Regions from separate parts of the Streptomyces sp. NPDC003011 genome, predicted to be linked through region 3. Evidence: predicted binding sites of a transcription regulator. Region 3 holds the regulator's gene; each other region holds the start of a gene.
The links. The regulator HrcA, encoded in region 3, represses chaperone genes, less so after heat shock. The targets are predictions, from matches to a motif close to TTNGCACTCNGNNNNNCNGAGTGCNAA.
Positions count from the first base shown of each region.

Region 1 (5,605 bases), on a different contig from region 3:
CAGCTCCTCATCCCGGGGCTGCTCCAGACACCCGCCTACGCGCGCGCCGTGTGCCGCGCCTACCAGCCGACGGCCCCGAAAGCTGTGATCGAGGAATTGGTGTCGGCACGGGTGGAGAGAGCTCACATCCTCGCCGATCCAACAGAGCCGCTGTTGTGGGCGGTGATTGACGAAGCCGCCTTGCGTCGGGTGACGGGCGGGGCGCCGGTGATGGCCGAGGCTCTCCAGTACATCGCAGGCATGATCCGCCGGAACCGGGTCATCGTGCAGGTACTGCCGTTCGATGCGGGAGCGCACCCCGCGATGGAAGGCTCTGTCAAGCTGATGGACTTCGAGGACGCGCCTCCGCTCGCATATTTCGAGGGGGTGGGCACGGGACGCCTGGAAGACGACCCGGCCGTCGTCCGGCACCACAGGTTCACCTACGAGTTGCTCACGGCCTCCGCGCTCTCCCCAGAGAATTCCCTGGTCCTGATCGAGACCGTGGCGCAGGATTACACCCATGCGGAGCAACCCTGAATACGACCTGGACGCGGCTGTCACTTGGCACAAGTCCAGCTACAGCGGCGGCAGCGGAGACAACTGCCTGGAAGTCGCGCGTTGGCGCAAGTCGACGTACAGCGGCGGCAGCGGCGGGAACTGCCTCGAAGTCGCCGACGGCTTCCCCGCCGTCGTCCCCGTCCGCGACTCCAAGAACCCCTCGGGCCCGAAGCTCATGTTCCGGCCGCACGCGTGGGCCGCCTTCGTCGAGGCCGTCGCCCGCACCCGCGGGTAGGTACAGTTTTTCCATGGACCGGAGCCGTACCCCATGAACCACGCCCAGCTCACCGCCCTGGGCCGCGCCCTGCGCCTGCTCGGCGAGCACGGCGAGGCCCTGAGCGGGGACACCCCCGACGGACGGCTGCACGAGGTCAAGGCCGACATCAAGCGTGCCCTGGACCTGCTGGAGGACAGCGTCTCCACGGCCGCGCCGACCACCCGGTGCCCCGAGCACCCGAACGGCCCGGTCGACGAGAACGCCCACGACCTGTGCCTGCTGTGCGAGACCCGGCGCCGGGCGGCCCGCCGCTCCGAGATCAACGGCCCGGCCGCGCAGCCGTACCCCACCGACCCCGCCCCTTCCCGCTACGGCGTCCGGGAGGACCGTCCGCAGCCCCAGCAGCGCTGGCTGCCGGAGCTGTGGAACGGCCAGGCGTGGCAGCTGTGCGGCACCCCGCGCAGGGACCGGCACGAGGCCGAGCTGTACCTCGCCGCCGCGCGCCGAGGTCCCCGCGCGGCCATGGCGTACCGCCTGGTCCACGAGTTCACCGACTACGAGGTGCTCCGCGTCTGGGGCACCCCCGTGCACGTCGACATCGAGCCGCTCGGGAACCTCTAGCGCGTCCGGGGCCCGGCGTGGGCCTCAGCTGAGCGTGCGCAGCGCCGCCGCGTCGTACGGCTTCAGCTCGTCGAACCGGCCCGCCAGGACCTTCGCCGCCCACTCGGGGTCCTGGAGCAGCGCGCGGCCCACCGCGATCAGGTCGACCTCCTCGGCCTCCAGGCGGTCGAGGAGGTCGTCGATGCCGCGGACCGGGGCACCCTCGCCCTGGAACCCCTTGAGGAAGTCGCCGTCCAGGCCGACCGAGCCGACGGTGATGACCGGCTTGCCGGTGAGCTTCTTGGTCCAGCCGGCCAGGTTGAGGTCCGAGCCGTCGAACTCCGGGAGCCAGTAGCGGCGGGTGGAGGCGTGGAAGGCGTCGACTCCGGCGGCGGCGAGCGGGGCGAGGATCGCCTCCAGCTCCTCGGGGGTCTCGGCCAGGCGGGCCCGGTACACGTCCTGCTTCCACTGCGAGAAGCGGAAGATGACCGGGAAGCCGGGCGAGACGCGCTCGCGGACCGCGGCCACGATCTCCTGCGCGAACCGCGCGCGGGCCACCGGGTCGCCGCCGTAGGCGTCCGTGCGGCGGTTGGTGCCCGCCCACAGGAACTGGTCGATGAGGTAGCCGTGGGCGCCGTGCAGCTCCACGCCGTCGAAGCCGATCCGCTCGGCGTCGGCCGCCGCCTGGGCGAACGCGCCGATGACGTCGTCCAGGTCCCGCTGCGTCATCGCCTTGCCGGTCGGCTCGTCCGCGCCGATGCGCAGACCGGAGGGGCCGACGGCGGGGGCGTCCGGGAAGGGCGGCTGGCCCTGCTCGCGCACCATGCCGATGTGCCACAGCTGCGGCACGATCGTGCCGCCCGCCGCGTGCACCTCCTCGGCGACCTTCGCCCAGCCCGCGAGCTGCTCCTCGCCGTGGAAGCGCGGGACGTCGTCGCTCTGCCCGGCCGACGCGTGGCCGACGTAGGTGCCCTCGGTGACGATCAGCCCGACGCCCGCGGCGGCCCGGCGGGAGTAGTACGACGCCACGTCCGCGCCCGGGATGCCGCCCGGGGAGAACTGGCGGGTCATCGGCGCCATGACGATGCGGTTCGGGAGGGTCAGGCCGTTGAGGGAGACGGGCCGGGCCAGGACGTCGGCCGCGCGGGAGGCGGAGGCGGCGGGAGTGGCGGTCACGTGGGGCTCCTCGGAGGGTCAGGTCGGTTCGGGGATCCGGCAGCCGGACATTCCTGACGGTATGTGCATACGCATCGACTGCCTCCCCTGGTCAACCGGCCCCACCCGGCCCGGCATTCCACCGCGCCCCGCCGACCGCTGTGATCCCGGACACGCCCGAGGGCGGCACCCCCTGCTTCAGGGGTGCCGCCCTCGGTACCGCAGGACGGTCGATCAACCGGAACCGGTCGATCAGAAGTCCATGTCACCGCCCGGCATGCCGCCGCCGGCCGGGGCAGCGCCCGCCTTCTCCGGCTTGTCGGCGATGACGGCCTCGGTGGTGAGGAACAGCGCGGCGATGGAGGCCGCGTTCTGCAGCGCGGAGCGCGTCACCTTCGCCGGGTCGATGATGCCCTCGGCGATCATGTCGACGTACTCGCCGGTCGCGGCGTTCAGACCCCAGCCCACGGTCAGGTTGCGGACCTTCTCCACGACGACGCCGCCCTCGAGACCACCGTTGACGGCGATCTGCTTGAGCGGGGCCTCCAGGGCGAGCTTCACGGCGTTGGCGCCGGTCGCCTCGTCACCCGTCAGCTCCAGCTTCTCGAACACCGCGGAGGCCTGGAGCAGGGCCACGCCACCACCGGCGACGATGCCCTCCTCGACGGCCGCCTTCGCGTTGCGAACGGCGTCCTCGATGCGGTGCTTGCGCTCCTTGAGCTCGACCTCGGTGGCGGCACCGGCCTTGATGACGGCCACGCCGCCCGCGAGCTTCGCCAGGCGCTCCTGGAGCTTCTCGCGGTCGTAGTCGGAGTCGCTGTTCTCGATCTCGGCGCGGATCTGGTTGACCCGGCCCTGGACCTGCTCGGAGGAGCCGGCACCGTCGACGATGGTGGTCTCGTCCTTGGTGATGACGACCTTGCGGGCCTTGCCCAGGAGGTCGATGGAGGTGTTCTCCAGCTTGAGGCCGACCTCCTCGGAGATGACCTCGCCGCCGGTGAGGATGGCGATGTCGTTCAGCATCGCCTTGCGGCGGTCACCGAAGCCCGGGGCCTTGACGGCGACGGACTTGAAGGTGCCGCGGATCTTGTTGACGACCAGGGTCGACAGGGCCTCGCCCTCGACGTCCTCGGCGATGATCAGCAGCGGCTTGCCCGACTGCATGACCTTCTCCAGCAGCGGGAGCAGGTCCTTGACCGAGGAGATCTTGGAGTTGGCGATCAGGATGTACGGGTCGTCGAGGACGGCCTCCATACGCTCCATGTCGGTGGCGAAGTACGCCGAGATGTAGCCCTTGTCGAAGCGCATACCCTCGGTGAGCTCCAGCTCCAGACCGAAGGTCTGGGACTCCTCGACGGTGATGACGCCTTCCTTGCCGACCTTGTCCATCGCCTCGGCGATGAGCTCGCCGATCTGGGTGTCGGCGGCGGAGATGGAGGCCGTGGAGGCGATCTGCTCCTTGGTCTCGACATCCTTGGCCTGGTCGAGCAGGGCGGCGGAGACGGCCTCGACGGCCTTCTCGATACCGCGCTTGAGGGCCATCGGGTTGGCGCCGGCGGCTACGTTGCGCAGGCCCTCCTTGACCAGGGCCTGGGCGAGAACGGTCGCCGTGGTCGTACCGTCGCCGGCGACGTCGTCCGTCTTCTTGGCGACTTCCTTGACCAGCTCGGCGCCGATCTTCTCGTACGGGTCCTCGAGTTCGATCTCCTTGGCGATGGAGACACCATCGTTGGTGATCGTGGGGGCGCCCCACTTCTTCTCGAGGACGACGTTGCGGCCCTTGGGGCCGAGCGTCACCTTGACGGCGTCCGCGAGCTGGTTCATGCCGCGCTCGAGGCCGCGCCGCGCCTCCTCGTCGAACGCGATGATCTTGGCCATGTGAAGTGGTCCCTCCAGGACTGGGGGTGATTCCTTCGGACCGCGCCCGCGCCCGCGACGGACGGCTCGCCGGCCCCGTGGTTCCTTGCCCCACCTGGCCTGCGGGCCTCACCGACCCGGTCCTTCGTTGTCACTCTCACTGTCAGAGTGCTAACGCCAATGATTAGCACTCGCCCCCTGCGAGTGCAAGCTCCTCTCGGGGATCGGGCACCCGCATCAGCCGCCCGCAGGCACTCCGCCGACGCCTCCAGGACAGGCCGAAGGGCCCGTACCCTCCCGGGTACGGGCCCTCCTGGTGAAGACCGGATTGCGGTTGGTCGCGCGTTCAGGCAGAGACGCGAACCATGTCGGCCTGCGGGCCCTTCTGGCCCTGCGAGATCTCGAACTCGACCCGCTGGCCCTCTTCAAGGGTGCGGTACCCGTCCATCTGGATGGCGCTGTAGTGGACGAAAACATCCGCACCACCGTCGACCGCGATGAAGCCGTACCCCTTCTCCGCGTTGAACCACTTGACGGTGCCCTGAGCCATGCCTAACTCCCCTATTACTGGCCCTTGCACAGATCCACACTTCGTGGATCCGGGTCAGACCTCACCCCCCACACGATTGGGGGCGTGCGCCGGAACGCGTCGACCGCGGCCGAATGTATCTGCCCAACTGCCGTCTGCAACAGGTCAATCGGACGAGAATTCCGGACGCACACGATCCGGAATGTGGCGAGAATTCGCCTGAATTCAGGGCAAGTCGGGCCCCACAAAGAGCACAAAAGCCACGAAAGAGGCACACACTTTGGCTACATCTTGTCGGGCGTAAGGCGGTGATCAAAGGCCGCCGACAGGGGGTCCGGCACCGCGTTCCCCAACTGTACCGCGCTCAACCACATTGAATTGCCCCCTCCGCTTCTCTTACGGAGGGGGCAATTCGTTGAACGCTCGGTAACTGACATTACCGAAGGTAATGATCAGCCGCCGGCGACGGCCGGAATGATGGAGACACCGGCGCCGTCCGGGGTCGCCGTCTCCAGGCCCTGCTCGAAGCGGACGTCGTCGTCGTTCACGTACACGTTGACGAACCGCCGCAGCTTGCCCTGGTCGTCCAGGACACGGGCGGCGATGCCCGTGTGGTTCTTCTCCAGGTCGGCGATGACCTCGCCGAGGGTGGCTCCGTCGGCGGCGACCTCGGCCTTGCCGCCGGTGTAGGTGCGCAGGATGGTGGG
Region 1 is NZ_JBSFTY010000001.1:223,350-228,954, forward strand. It holds gene ACWD0J_RS01005 (helix-turn-helix domain-containing protein) at 1-519, shown strand, start outside; gene ACWD0J_RS01010 (DUF397 domain-containing protein) at 503-775, shown strand; gene ACWD0J_RS01015 (hypothetical protein) at 809-1,378, shown strand; gene ACWD0J_RS01020 (NADH:flavin oxidoreductase) at 1,403-2,533, opposite strand; gene groL (chaperonin GroEL) at 2,765-4,390, opposite strand; gene ACWD0J_RS01030 (cold-shock protein) at 4,716-4,919, opposite strand; gene ACWD0J_RS01035 (ubiquitin-like small modifier protein 1) at 5,351-5,605, opposite strand, start outside.
Region 1: the regulator HrcA is predicted to act here: its motif matches at 4,518-4,544, upstream of groL (chaperonin GroEL).

Region 2 (5,605 bases), on a different contig from region 3:
ACAACCACACCCTCCGCCACCCCTACCTGCCGGGGTTGTCCTACGCCCGCCAGAAGCGCGAGATCTGCGGCATGCAGAACGTGATCGAGAGGCGCTACGGCAAGCGGCCCACGCTCTTCCGCCCGCCCTTCGGCAACTACAACCGGGACACGCTGCGCGCGGCGAAGGCCTGCGGCATCAGGTACGCCCCCCTGTGGAACGAGGAGGTCTTCGTCGACCGCTGGGAGTACCGGGAGTGGGACCGGGAGATCCGCCCCGGCGACATCGTGCTCAGCCACTTCCGGGGCCGCGAGGACTGGAACGGCACGATGCCGGACATGGTCCGCCGTTTCCTGAACAAGATCACGGCCGAGGGGTACGCCGTGGCCCGCCTGGAGGACTACCTGTGAGGCGGCTGCGGGGGCCGCTGGCGGGAACGCTGGTGGCCGCCGCCCTGCTGACCGGCTGCGCCCGGTCCGCCGATCCCGCCGGCCCCGTCGAACGGCTCGGCGGGAAGGCGGCCCAGCGGGCGGGCTCGCACGCGCCGGACGGGGCGGGGAAGCCCGCGTACCGCCGCTGGGGCCTGACGGCCCCCCTGCCGTCCGCCCCGAAGCCGCCCGCCCGGTCCCCGGCCGCGCGGGCGGCGGGCCCGGGCCTGCCGCCCGTGGTGCACCGGGTGCCCACCACCGACCCGGTCGTCTTCCTGACCTACGACGACGGTGCCGAACGGGACCCGCGGTTCGTCGAGATGGTCCGCGAACTGCGGCTCCCGGTCAGCATGTTCCTCACGGACAGTGTCGTCGGGCCGGGGTACGGGCACTTCGCGCGTCTCCAGGCGGTCGGCGCGAGCATCCAGAACCACACCCTCGACCACTCCGCCCTGCGCGGCCTGCCCTACGCCGGCCAGCGCGCCGAGATCTGCGGCCAGCAGGACAAACTCAGGTCCCGTTTCGGCATCCGCCCCCGCCTCTTCCGCCCTCCCTACGGCACGTACGACACGACGACCCTGCGCGCCGCCGCCGACTGCGGTGTCTCGGCGGTCGTCCTGTGGCGGGCGTCCATGGAGGGCGACGAGCCGACCTTCACCGAGGGGGAGAACCGGCTGCGCGCGGGCGACATCGTGTCGCTGGCGTCCAGGGAGCCGACGGGCCCGTCCCTGAGAGACCGGACGAGGGGACTGCTGCGGGAGATCCAGGCGCGGGGGCTGACGGTGGGGCGGCTGGAGGACTACCTGTAGGGGTGTGCCGCGGCCGGGCCGCGGCCATCCCGGCCCGTCCGGCGCCGAGGACAGGGCCGTTCAGGCCGGAGCGGAGGCCCGGGGCGGCGGTCCCCGGTACGACGGCCACCCGCACGCCTGGCACCTGTGCACTCACGCCGCCGGCCGGAAAACCCGCCGACGCGCCGCGGGTGATTGGCACTCCGCTTGACCGAGTGCTAACCGCGGTCATAGTCTCAGGTCTGGCACTCCCCCCGGGAGAGTGCCAACTACGCGACGGGCAGGTCCGGCACCCGCGACGACGGATCGACCTGGTCGCCACCTCAGACAGTCAACCCCGTGATCTCCGAAGGGGGAGGTCGGATCGTGACGACCACCAGCTCCAAGGTTGCCATCAAGCCGCTCGAGGACCGCATTGTGGTCCAGCCGCTCGACGCCGAGCAGACCACCGCCTCTGGCCTGGTCATCCCGGACACGGCGAAGGAGAAGCCCCAGGAGGGCGTCGTCCTGGCCGTAGGCCCGGGCCGTTTCGAGAACGGCGAGCGTCTTCCGCTCGACGTCAAGACCGGCGACATCGTGCTGTACAGCAAGTACGGCGGCACCGAGGTGAAGTACAACGGCGAGGAGTACCTCGTCCTCTCGGCTCGCGACGTGCTCGCGATCATCGAGAAGTAGTTCACCCGCTTCCTCGCGAAGCATCTTGCTTTGAGCTGCGCCCCTGGCCCCCCGCGATCACTACTGAGCCGGGCGCCGGGGGCGCGGTCAATTTCACCTAGATTTCCGAGAGGGCTCACGCTCCCATGGCGAAGATCCTGAAGTTCGACGAGGACGCCCGTCGCGCCCTCGAGCGCGGCGTCAACAAGCTCGCCGACACGGTCAAGGTGACGATCGGCCCCAAGGGCCGCAACGTCGTCATCGACAAGAAGTTCGGCGCCCCCACCATCACCAACGACGGCGTCACCATCGCCCGCGAGGTCGAGCTCGACGACCCGTACGAGAACCTCGGCGCCCAGCTGGTGAAGGAGGTGGCGACCAAGACCAACGACATCGCGGGTGACGGCACCACCACCGCCACCGTGCTCGCCCAGGCGCTGGTGCGCGAGGGCCTGCGCAACGTCGCCGCGGGTGCCTCCCCGGCCGCCCTGAAGAAGGGCATCGACGCCGCGGTCAGGGCCGTGTCCGAGGAACTCCTCGCGACCGCCCGGCCGATCGACGAGAAGTCCGACATCGCCGCCGTCGCCGGTCTGTCCGCCCAGGACAGCCAGGTCGGCGAGCTCATCGCCGAGGCGATGGACAAGGTCGGCAAGGACGGTGTCATCACCGTCGAGGAGTCCAACACCTTCGGTCTGGAGCTGGACTTCACCGAGGGCATGGCCTTCGACAAGGGCTACCTGTCGCCGTACTTCGTGACGGACCAGGAGCGCATGGAGGCCGTCCTCGACGAGCCGTACATCCTGATCAACCAGGGCAAGATCTCCTCGATCGGCGACCTGCTGCCGCTGCTGGAGAAGGTCATCCAGACCAACTCCTCCAAGCCGCTGCTGATCATCGCCGAGGACGTCGAGGGCGAGGCCCTGTCGACCCTGGTCGTGAACAAGATCCGCGGCACCTTCAACGCGGTCGCGGTCAAGGCCCCCGGCTTCGGCGACCGCCGCAAGGCGATGCTGCAGGACCTGGCGGTCCTCACCGGCGCCACGGTCGTCTCCGAGGAGGTCGGCCTCAAGCTCGACCAGGTCGGCCTGGACGTGCTGGGCTCCGCCCGCCGCGTCACGGTCACCAAGGACGACACCACCGTCGTCGACGGCGCCGGCGACTCGGCGGACGTCACGGGCCGCGTCGCCCAGATCAAGGCCGAGATCGAGAGCACGGACTCCGACTGGGACCGCGAGAAGCTCCAGGAGCGCCTCGCGAAGCTGGCCGGCGGCGTGTGCGTGATCAAGGTCGGCGCCGCCACCGAGGTGGAGCTGAAGGAGAAGAAGCACCGTCTGGAGGACGCCATCTCCGCGACCCGCGCCGCGGTCGAGGAGGGCATCGTCTCCGGTGGCGGCTCCGCGCTCGTCCACGCCGCCAAGGTCCTGGAGGGCAACCTCGACAAGACCGGCGACGAGGCCACCGGTGTCGCCGTCGTCCGCCGCGCGGTCGTCGAGCCGCTGCGCTGGATCGCCGAGAACGCCGGCCTGGAGGGTTACGTCATCACCGCCAAGGTCGCCGAGCTCGACAAGGGCCAGGGCTTCAACGCCGCCACCGGCGAGTACGGCGACCTGGTCAAGGCCGGCGTCATCGACCCGGTCAAGGTCACCCGCTCCGCCCTGGAGAACGCCGCCTCCATCGCCTCCCTCCTCCTGACGACCGAGACCCTGGTCGTCGAGAAGAAGGAAGAGGAGGAGCCGGCCGCCGGCGGCCACAGCCACGGCCACTCCCACTGAGCGACCTCCCACCGAGCGACCCGCTCGTACAAAGGGCCCCGTTCCGCACACGAGTGCCGGACCGGGGCCCTTCCCCTTCGCGGGTCATTCCCCGAGTACCCCCAGCTGTTCCATCAGCCCGGCCCGGTCGTACTGCCACCAGCCCTCGCAGATCAGCCCGTCCCGGAACCGGTGCCAGGTCGTGCCGGTCATGGTGACCTCCTGGCCGGTGGCCGGGATCCCCACGAAATCGCCCTGGTGCCGGCCGGTCCAGGTCCAGCGGGTGCACACCCGGTCGTCCTGGGCGACCTGGTCGTCGACGCGGAAGGCGAAGTCGAAGGCCCGCCGCCACCCCGCGTACTCCTCCTGCGCCCCGCGCAGTCCCAGATCCGCGGGATGCGCGGGATCGTGGTCCACGTAGTCGTCGGAGAACCGCTCGAACAGCCGCCCCGGCGCACCCCGCCCGGCCTGCTCGAAGAACTCCCGCGCGAGGCCCGGGGCGAGCTGCTCGTCCCGCACCACGTCCAGGTCGGTGAACGTCGGCTCGGCGTCGCACAGGGCGACCATGTCCCGGAAGATCCGGTCGGTCTCCGGCAGCCCGGAGTTCCGCATCGCCTCCTCGTACGACGGGAACTCCACGATCTCGACGAAGTGCGACGCGTCCGAGCGGTCCTTGCCGACCACCGCGTGCGTCGCGGTCCGTTTCCCTCTGGTCTGTTCGACCCATGTGTCCATCAGCCGGTTCATCTCGTCGAACCGGCTGGTCCTGCAGTCGATGAGCTGTACGAACGTCATGACGCCGCCTCCGGCCCCCCTGGGCACGGTCCGTGTCCCACCCATTCTCCCACCGGAGACGCGCCGTCACCCGCCCGCTACCGGGGCCCGTACTTGCGGCCCGTCTTCGAGGAGATCCCGCCGAGCAGCGACCGCGGCGCGACCTTCGCCAGCCCCATCAGCACCTTGTACCGCGGATCCGGAATGGACACCGGCTTCCCGCGCGCCAGATCCGCCAGCGCCGCCGCCACCAGCTTGTCCGCGTCCAGCCACATCCAGTCCGGGATGTTGTCCGTGCCCATCCCGGCCCGCTGGTGGAACTCGGTGCGCACGAACCCGGGGCACAGCGCCATCAGCCGCACACCACTGCCCGCCAGGTCCTTCGCCGCGCCCTGCGTGAACTGCACGACCCAGGCCTTCGACGCCCCGTACGTCCCGCGCGGCAGGAAGGCGGCCACCGAGGCGACGTTGACGACACCGCCGCGCCCCCGCTCCCGCATCGCCCCGGCCGCCGCCGACGTCAGCCGCAGCACCGCCTCGCAGTGCACCTTGAGCATGGTCAGCTCGTCGGCCATGGGGACGTCGAGATAGCGGCCCTTGTTGCCGAAGCCCGCGTTGTTGATCAGCAGGTCGACGGGGTTCCTGCGGTCGCCGAGCCGGGCGGCCACCGCCTCGATGCCGTCGTCCGTCGCCAGGTCGGCGGTGAGCACCTCCGCCTCGATGCCGTGCCGGTCGTGCAGTTCGGTCGCCTGGTCCCGCAGCCGCTTGGTGTCGCGGGCGACCAGGACGAGGTTGTGCCCGTCCGCCGCCAGCCGCCGTGCGAACGCGGCACCGATGCCCGCGGTCGATCCCGTGATGAGAGCCGTTGTCATGGCGCAAGGTTAATGACCGGGACCGCGCCCGTCCGCTCCCCGCACAAGCCCTCCACCATCGGTGGAACCGTCGAGGACGGCGGTCCGGTGAGGGCTCACCGGGCTCCGCGCTCCGCCGCGTACGCCAGTGCCCACTCCCGCGCCTGCGAGTGCAGCGCCTCGCCCGCCGCCGGCAGCCGCGGCCGCAGCTCCCGCTCGGTCCTGACCGCCCGGAACATCAGGGCCACCGTCACGTCGTGGTCCGGACGGCGGACGATCTCGATGGGGTCCCCGGCACGGATCTCGCCCGGTTCGACCACCCGCAGGTACGCACCCGACGCGCCCTTGCGCGTGAACCGCTTCACCCACTGCCGCTCACC
Region 2 is NZ_JBSFTY010000068.1:562-6,166, forward strand. It holds partial or broken gene ACWD0J_RS29695 (polysaccharide deacetylase family protein) at 1-389, shown strand, start outside; gene ACWD0J_RS29700 (polysaccharide deacetylase family protein) at 386-1,216, shown strand; gene groES (co-chaperone GroES) at 1,562-1,870, shown strand; gene groL (chaperonin GroEL) at 1,996-3,621, shown strand; gene ACWD0J_RS29715 (ester cyclase) at 3,706-4,395, opposite strand; gene ACWD0J_RS29720 (SDR family NAD(P)-dependent oxidoreductase) at 4,473-5,246, opposite strand; partial or broken gene ACWD0J_RS29725 (MOSC domain-containing protein) at 5,342-5,605, opposite strand, start outside.
Region 2: the regulator HrcA is predicted to act here: its motif matches at 1,391-1,417, upstream of groES (co-chaperone GroES).

Region 3 (5,605 bases):
CACGTCGGGGGCGTGCGCTGGTGGAACGTGAAGCATCCGGGGGCGTACGCCGGGGCGCTGGCGGCGGGGCGGTCGCCGGGGGCCGGGCGGGAAGTGCTGTCGGCGGAGGACCGGCGGGTGGAGCGGATCCTGCTGGAGCTGCGGTTGCGGGAGGGGGTGCCGCTCGGGCTGCTGCGGGAGGCCGGCCTGAAGGCGTCCGAGCGGGCGCTCTCCGACGGACTGCTCCAGGAGGGGCCCTACGCGCAGGGGCGCGCGGTGCTCACGCTGCGGGGGCGGCTGCTCGCGGACGCGGTGGTACGGGATCTGGTGGACTGAGGGGTTCCCCGCCCCCGGCCGCCCCTTCCCGTTACCGGCCTTCCGGGGGCTCCGCCCCGGACCCCGCTCCTCAAGCGCCGGAGGGCTGATTTCAGCCTGTCCGGGCCGGTGGGGCGAAAACCGCTCCGGCCCTCACTCCGGTGCCGTCACGAAGTCGATCAGTTCCTCGACCCTGCCGAGCAGCTCCGGCTCCAGGTCCCGGTACGAGCCGACCCGCTTCAGGATCGCCTGCCACACCGCCCCGGTGTTCTCCGGCCAGCCCAGCGCGCGGCACACGCCCTTCTTCCAGTCCTGGCCGCGCGGGACCCGCGGCCACGCCTCGATACCGAGGGCCGACGGCTTCACCGCCTCCCAGATGTCGATGTACGGGTGGCCGACGACCAGCGCGTGCTCGCTGGTCACCGACGCGGCGATGCGGGACTCCTTGCTGCCGGGCACCAGGTGGTCCACCAGGACGCCGAGGCGGGCGTCCGGGCCGGGGCCGAAGTCGGCGACGACGGACGGGAGGTCGTCGACGCCCTCCAGGTACTCCACGACGACGCCCTCGACGCGCAGGTCGTCCCCCCACACCTTCTCGACCAGTTCGGCGTCGTGCCGCCCCTCCACGTAGATCCGCCCGGCGCGGGCCACGCGCGCGCGTGCGCCGGGGACGGCCACCGAACCGGAGGCCGTACGGGAGGGGCGTACCGCGGCCGTCGACGGCGGGCGGACCAGCGTCACCGCGCGGCCCTCCAGGAGGAAGCCGCGCGGCTCCATCGGGAACACCCGGTGCTTGCCGAAGCGGTCCTCCAGGGTGACCGTGCCCGCCTCGCAGCGGATCACCGCACCGCAGAAACCCGATCCCGCCTCCTCGACCACCAGGCCGGGCTCCGCCGGAACCTCCGGTACGGGCTGGGGCTTCTTCCACGGCGGGTTCAGGTCCGGAGAATACTGGCGCATTCGCACGACGATAGGAGAAGCCGTCGGCGAGTCCTCACGACACGCCGAAGCGCTCCGCCAGCGCGTCCCGCTGCGCCCGCACGAACCGCGCGTCCACCACCGCTCCGTGACCGGGCACGTACAGCGCGTCCTCGCCGCCCAGGTCCAGCAGCCGGTCGAGGGCGGCGGGCCAGTGCGACGGCACGGCGTCCGGGCCCGCCTGGGGCTCGCCGGACTCCTCGACCAGGTCGCCGCAGAAGACGACCTCGGGAGACCCGGGGACGAGGACCGCGAGGTCGTGGGCCGTGTGACCGGGGCCCACATTCGCCAGCAGGACCTGCCGGCCCTCGCCCAGGTCGAGGGTCCACTCGCCGGAGACCCGGTGCGGGGGCACCACCAGGGCGTCGACCGCCTCGTCGGCCAGGGCGGCGTCCAGGCCGTTGCGTACGGCGTCCGCGCGCAGCTCCTCGCGGGCGTGCCGCCCCTCGAACACCGTGTCGATGCCCACCGCGCCGAACACCTCCGCCCCCGCGCAGGCCGCGGCGCCGAAGACGTGGTCGAAATGGGGGTGGGTGAGCGCGAGATGGGTCACACGGTGACCGGCGAGCCGCTCCGCCCGCGTCCGCAGCCGCGCGCCCTCCCCGAGGCTCGACCCGGCGTCGATCAGCAGGGCCGTGCCCGCGCCGACCACCAGCCCCGCCGTGCAGTCCCAGCCCGGCAGCCGGCACCGCCCGACCCCGGCCGCCACCCGCTCCCATCCCAGCTCTTCCCAAGTCACCCTCATACCGCGACGCTAGCGGTGACCGGCCGCCCGGGCACGGCGCCCGAGGACCGGCCTTGCCCCGTGCGTACCTCACGGCCGTACACTGGGCCGGGGAACGCTGGCACTCGAATGTGACGAGTGCCAGGCAAGGCGCCAAGGGGACGACCACTGGAGGTGTGCGCGATGCTGAGTGAACGCAGACTTCAGGTACTGCGCGCCATCGTCCAGGACTACGTCGGCACCGAGGAGCCCGTCGGGTCCAAGGCGCTCACCGAGCGGCACAGCCTCGGCGTCTCCCCGGCGACGGTCCGCAACGACATGGCGGCCCTGGAGGACGAGGGGTACATCGCCCAGCCGCACACCAGCGCGGGGCGGATCCCCACGGACAAGGGGTACCGGCTGTTCGTCGACAAGCTGGCCGGCGTCAAGCCGATGACCGCGCCCGAGCGGCGCGCCATCCAGAACTTCCTCGACGGCGCCGTCGACCTGGACGACGTCGTGGCCCGGACCGTGCGGCTGCTCGCGCAGCTCACCCGGCAGGTCGCCGTCGTGCAGTACCCCTCGCTGACCCGTTCGACCGTGCGCCATGTCGAGCTGCTGTCGCTCGCCCCCGCGCGCGTGATGCTTGTCCTGATCACGGACACCGGCCGGGTCGAGCAGCGGATGGTCGACTGCCCGGCGCCGTTCGGCGAGCCCTCGCTCGCGGATCTGCGGGCGCGGCTCAACAGCCGGGTCGCGGGCCGTCGCTTCACCGACGTGCCGCGTCTGGTGGAAGACCTGCCGGAAGCCTTCGACCTGGAGGACCGCGGTACGGTCACGACAGTGCTCTCCACCCTTCTGGAGACGCTCGTCGAGGAGAACGAGGAGCGGCTGATGATCGGCGGGACCGCCAATCTCACCCGCTTCGGACATGACTTTCCCCTCACCATCCGGCCCGTCTTGGAGGCCCTGGAGGAGCAGGTCGTGCTCCTCAAGCTCCTTGGCGAGGCGGGGGATTCGGGCATGACCGTGCGTATCGGGCACGAGAACGCCTACGAGGGGCTCAACTCCACCTCCGTGGTGTCGGTCGGCTACGGTTCGGGCAACGAGGCAGTCGCCAAGCTCGGCGTGGTCGGACCGACCCGCATGGATTACCCGGGAACGATGGGAGCGGTACGCGCAGTGGCACGGTACGTCGGACAGATCCTGGCGGAGTCGTAAGTGGCCACGGACTATTACGCCGTTCTCGGCGTGCGCCGCGACGCGTCGCAGGATGAGATCAAGAAGGCCTTCCGGCGGCTCGCACGCGAGCTGCATCCGGACGTCAACCCCGATCCGAAGACCCAGGAGCGGTTCAAGGAGATCAACGCCGCCTACGAGGTGCTGTCGGACCCGCAGAAGAAGCAGGTCTACGACCTCGGCGGCGACCCGCTCTCGCAGGCCGGCGGCGCCGGTGGCGCGGGCGGCTTCGGAGCGGGCGGCTTCGGCAACTTCTCCGACATCATGGACGCGTTCTTCGGCACGGCGTCCCAGCGGGGCCCGCGTTCGCGCACCCGGCGCGGCCAGGACGCGATGATCCGGCTGGAGATCGACCTGGAGGAGGCGGCCTTCGGCACGACCAAGGACATCCAGGTCGACACGGCCGTCGTCTGCACCACGTGCAGCGGCGAGGGCGCGGCGCCGGGCACCTCGGCGCAGACGTGTGACATGTGCCGCGGCCGCGGTGAGGTCTCCCAGGTCACCCGGTCCTTCCTCGGCCAGGTCATGACCTCGCGGCCGTGCCCGCAGTGCCAGGGCTTCGGGACCGTCGTCCCGACCCCGTGCCCGGAGTGCGCGGGGGACGGCCGGATCCGCTCCCGTCGCACCCTGACCGTGAAGATCCCCGCCGGTGTCGACAACGGCACCCGGATCCAGCTCGCGGGCGAGGGCGAGGTCGGCCCCGGCGGCGGTCCCGCCGGTGACCTGTACGTCGAGATCCACGAGCTGCCGCACTCCCAGTTCCAGCGCCGGGGCGACGACCTGCACTGCACGGTCACCCTCCCGATGACCGCCGCGTCCCTGGGCACCAAGGTCCCGCTGGAGACGCTGGACGGCCTGGAGGAGGTCGACATCCGGCCCGGCACCCAGTCCGGCCAGTCGATCCCGCTGCACGCCCGGGGTGTCACGCACCTGCGCGGCGGCGGACGCGGTGACCTGATCGTGCACGTCGAGGTGCAGACCCCGACCAAGCTCGACGTGGAGCAGGAGCGCCTGCTGCGCGAACTGGCCAAGCTGCGCGGCGAGGAGCGTCCGACGGGGCAGTTCCAGCCGGGCCAGCAAGGGCTGTTCTCCCGGCTGAAGGACGCGTTCAACGGGCGTACGTGACAGCGGGCCGCCGCCCCGGGTGTGACCGTCGGCGGCGGCCCCTGGTCCTCGCTCAGGCCTGAACGGCCCGGTCCGCAGGCGTCGGACGAGCTGTTCCGCCGGGGCGTATGCCAGGGGGAAGGCCGGATTCGGACTTGTTCGGAGGACGTGACAACATGCCGTCATGTCCTCCGCACTGACCGATCTCTTCCCCTATCCGATCGTGCAGGCCCCCATGGCGGGCGGCGTCTCCGTACCGACGCTCGCCGCCGCCGTGTGCGAGGCCGGCGGGCTGGGGTTCCTCGCTGCCGGGTACAAGACGGCCGACGGCCTGTACCAGGAGATCAAGCAGCTGCGGAGCCTGACGACCCGCCCCTTCGGCGTGAACCTCTTCCTGCCGCAGCCCGAGTACGCGGACCAGGCCGCCGTCGACGTCTACGCCCACCAGCTGTCCGGCGAGGCCGCCTGGTACGAGACCGAGCTCGGCGACCCCGAGAGCGGCCGGGACGACGGCTACGAGGCCAAGCTCGCGGTGCTGCTCGACAACCCGGTGCCCGTGGTCTCGTTCCACTTCGGCGTCCCCAGCCGCGAGGTGCTGGACTCGCTGCGCCGGGCCGGCACCTTCACCCTGGTCACCGCGACCACCGCGGAGGAGGCCCTCGCCGTGGAGTGGGCGGGCGCCGACGCGGTGATCGCGCAGGGCGTGGAGGCGGGCGGCCACCAGGGCACCCACCGGGACGTCCCGGAGACCGACGGCTCCGCCGTCGGACTGCTGTCGCTGATCTCCCAGATCCGCGAGAGCGTGCGCGTCCCGATCGTCGCGGCCGGCGGCATCATGCGCGGCAGCCAGATCGCCGCCGCGCTCGCCGCGGGCGCGAGCGCGGCCCAGCTCGGCACGGCGTTCCTCGCCACTCCCGAGTCCGGCGCGCACGCCGTCCACAAGCAGGCGCTCACCAACCCCCTGTTCGTCCGTACCGAGCTGACCCGGGCCTTCTCCGGGCGTCCGGCGCGCGGGCTGGTCAACCGGTTCCTGCGCGAGCACGGGCCGTACGCGCCCCCCGCCTACCCGGAGATCCACCACCTGACCTCGCCGCTGCGCAAGGCGGCGGCCAAGGCGGGCGACGCGCAGGGCATGGCGCTGTGGGCGGGACAGGGCCACCGGATGGCGCGCGACCTGCCCGCGGGGCGGCTGGTGGAGGTGCTGGCGGCCGAACTCGCCGCCGCGAAGACAGCGTTGTCCAGCTTCCCGGCGGCGGGTGACGTCCGGTGACCGCACCGGTGTTCGTG
Region 3 is NZ_JBSFTY010000036.1:63,230-68,834, forward strand. It holds gene hemW (radical SAM family heme chaperone HemW) at 1-315, shown strand, start outside; gene ACWD0J_RS19830 (DUF3097 domain-containing protein) at 448-1,254, opposite strand; gene ACWD0J_RS19835 (MBL fold metallo-hydrolase) at 1,289-2,017, opposite strand; gene hrcA (heat-inducible transcriptional repressor HrcA) at 2,180-3,196, shown strand; gene dnaJ (molecular chaperone DnaJ) at 3,197-4,339, shown strand; gene ACWD0J_RS19850 (nitronate monooxygenase) at 4,503-5,588, shown strand; gene ACWD0J_RS19855 (16S rRNA (uracil(1498)-N(3))-methyltransferase) at 5,585-5,605, shown strand, end outside.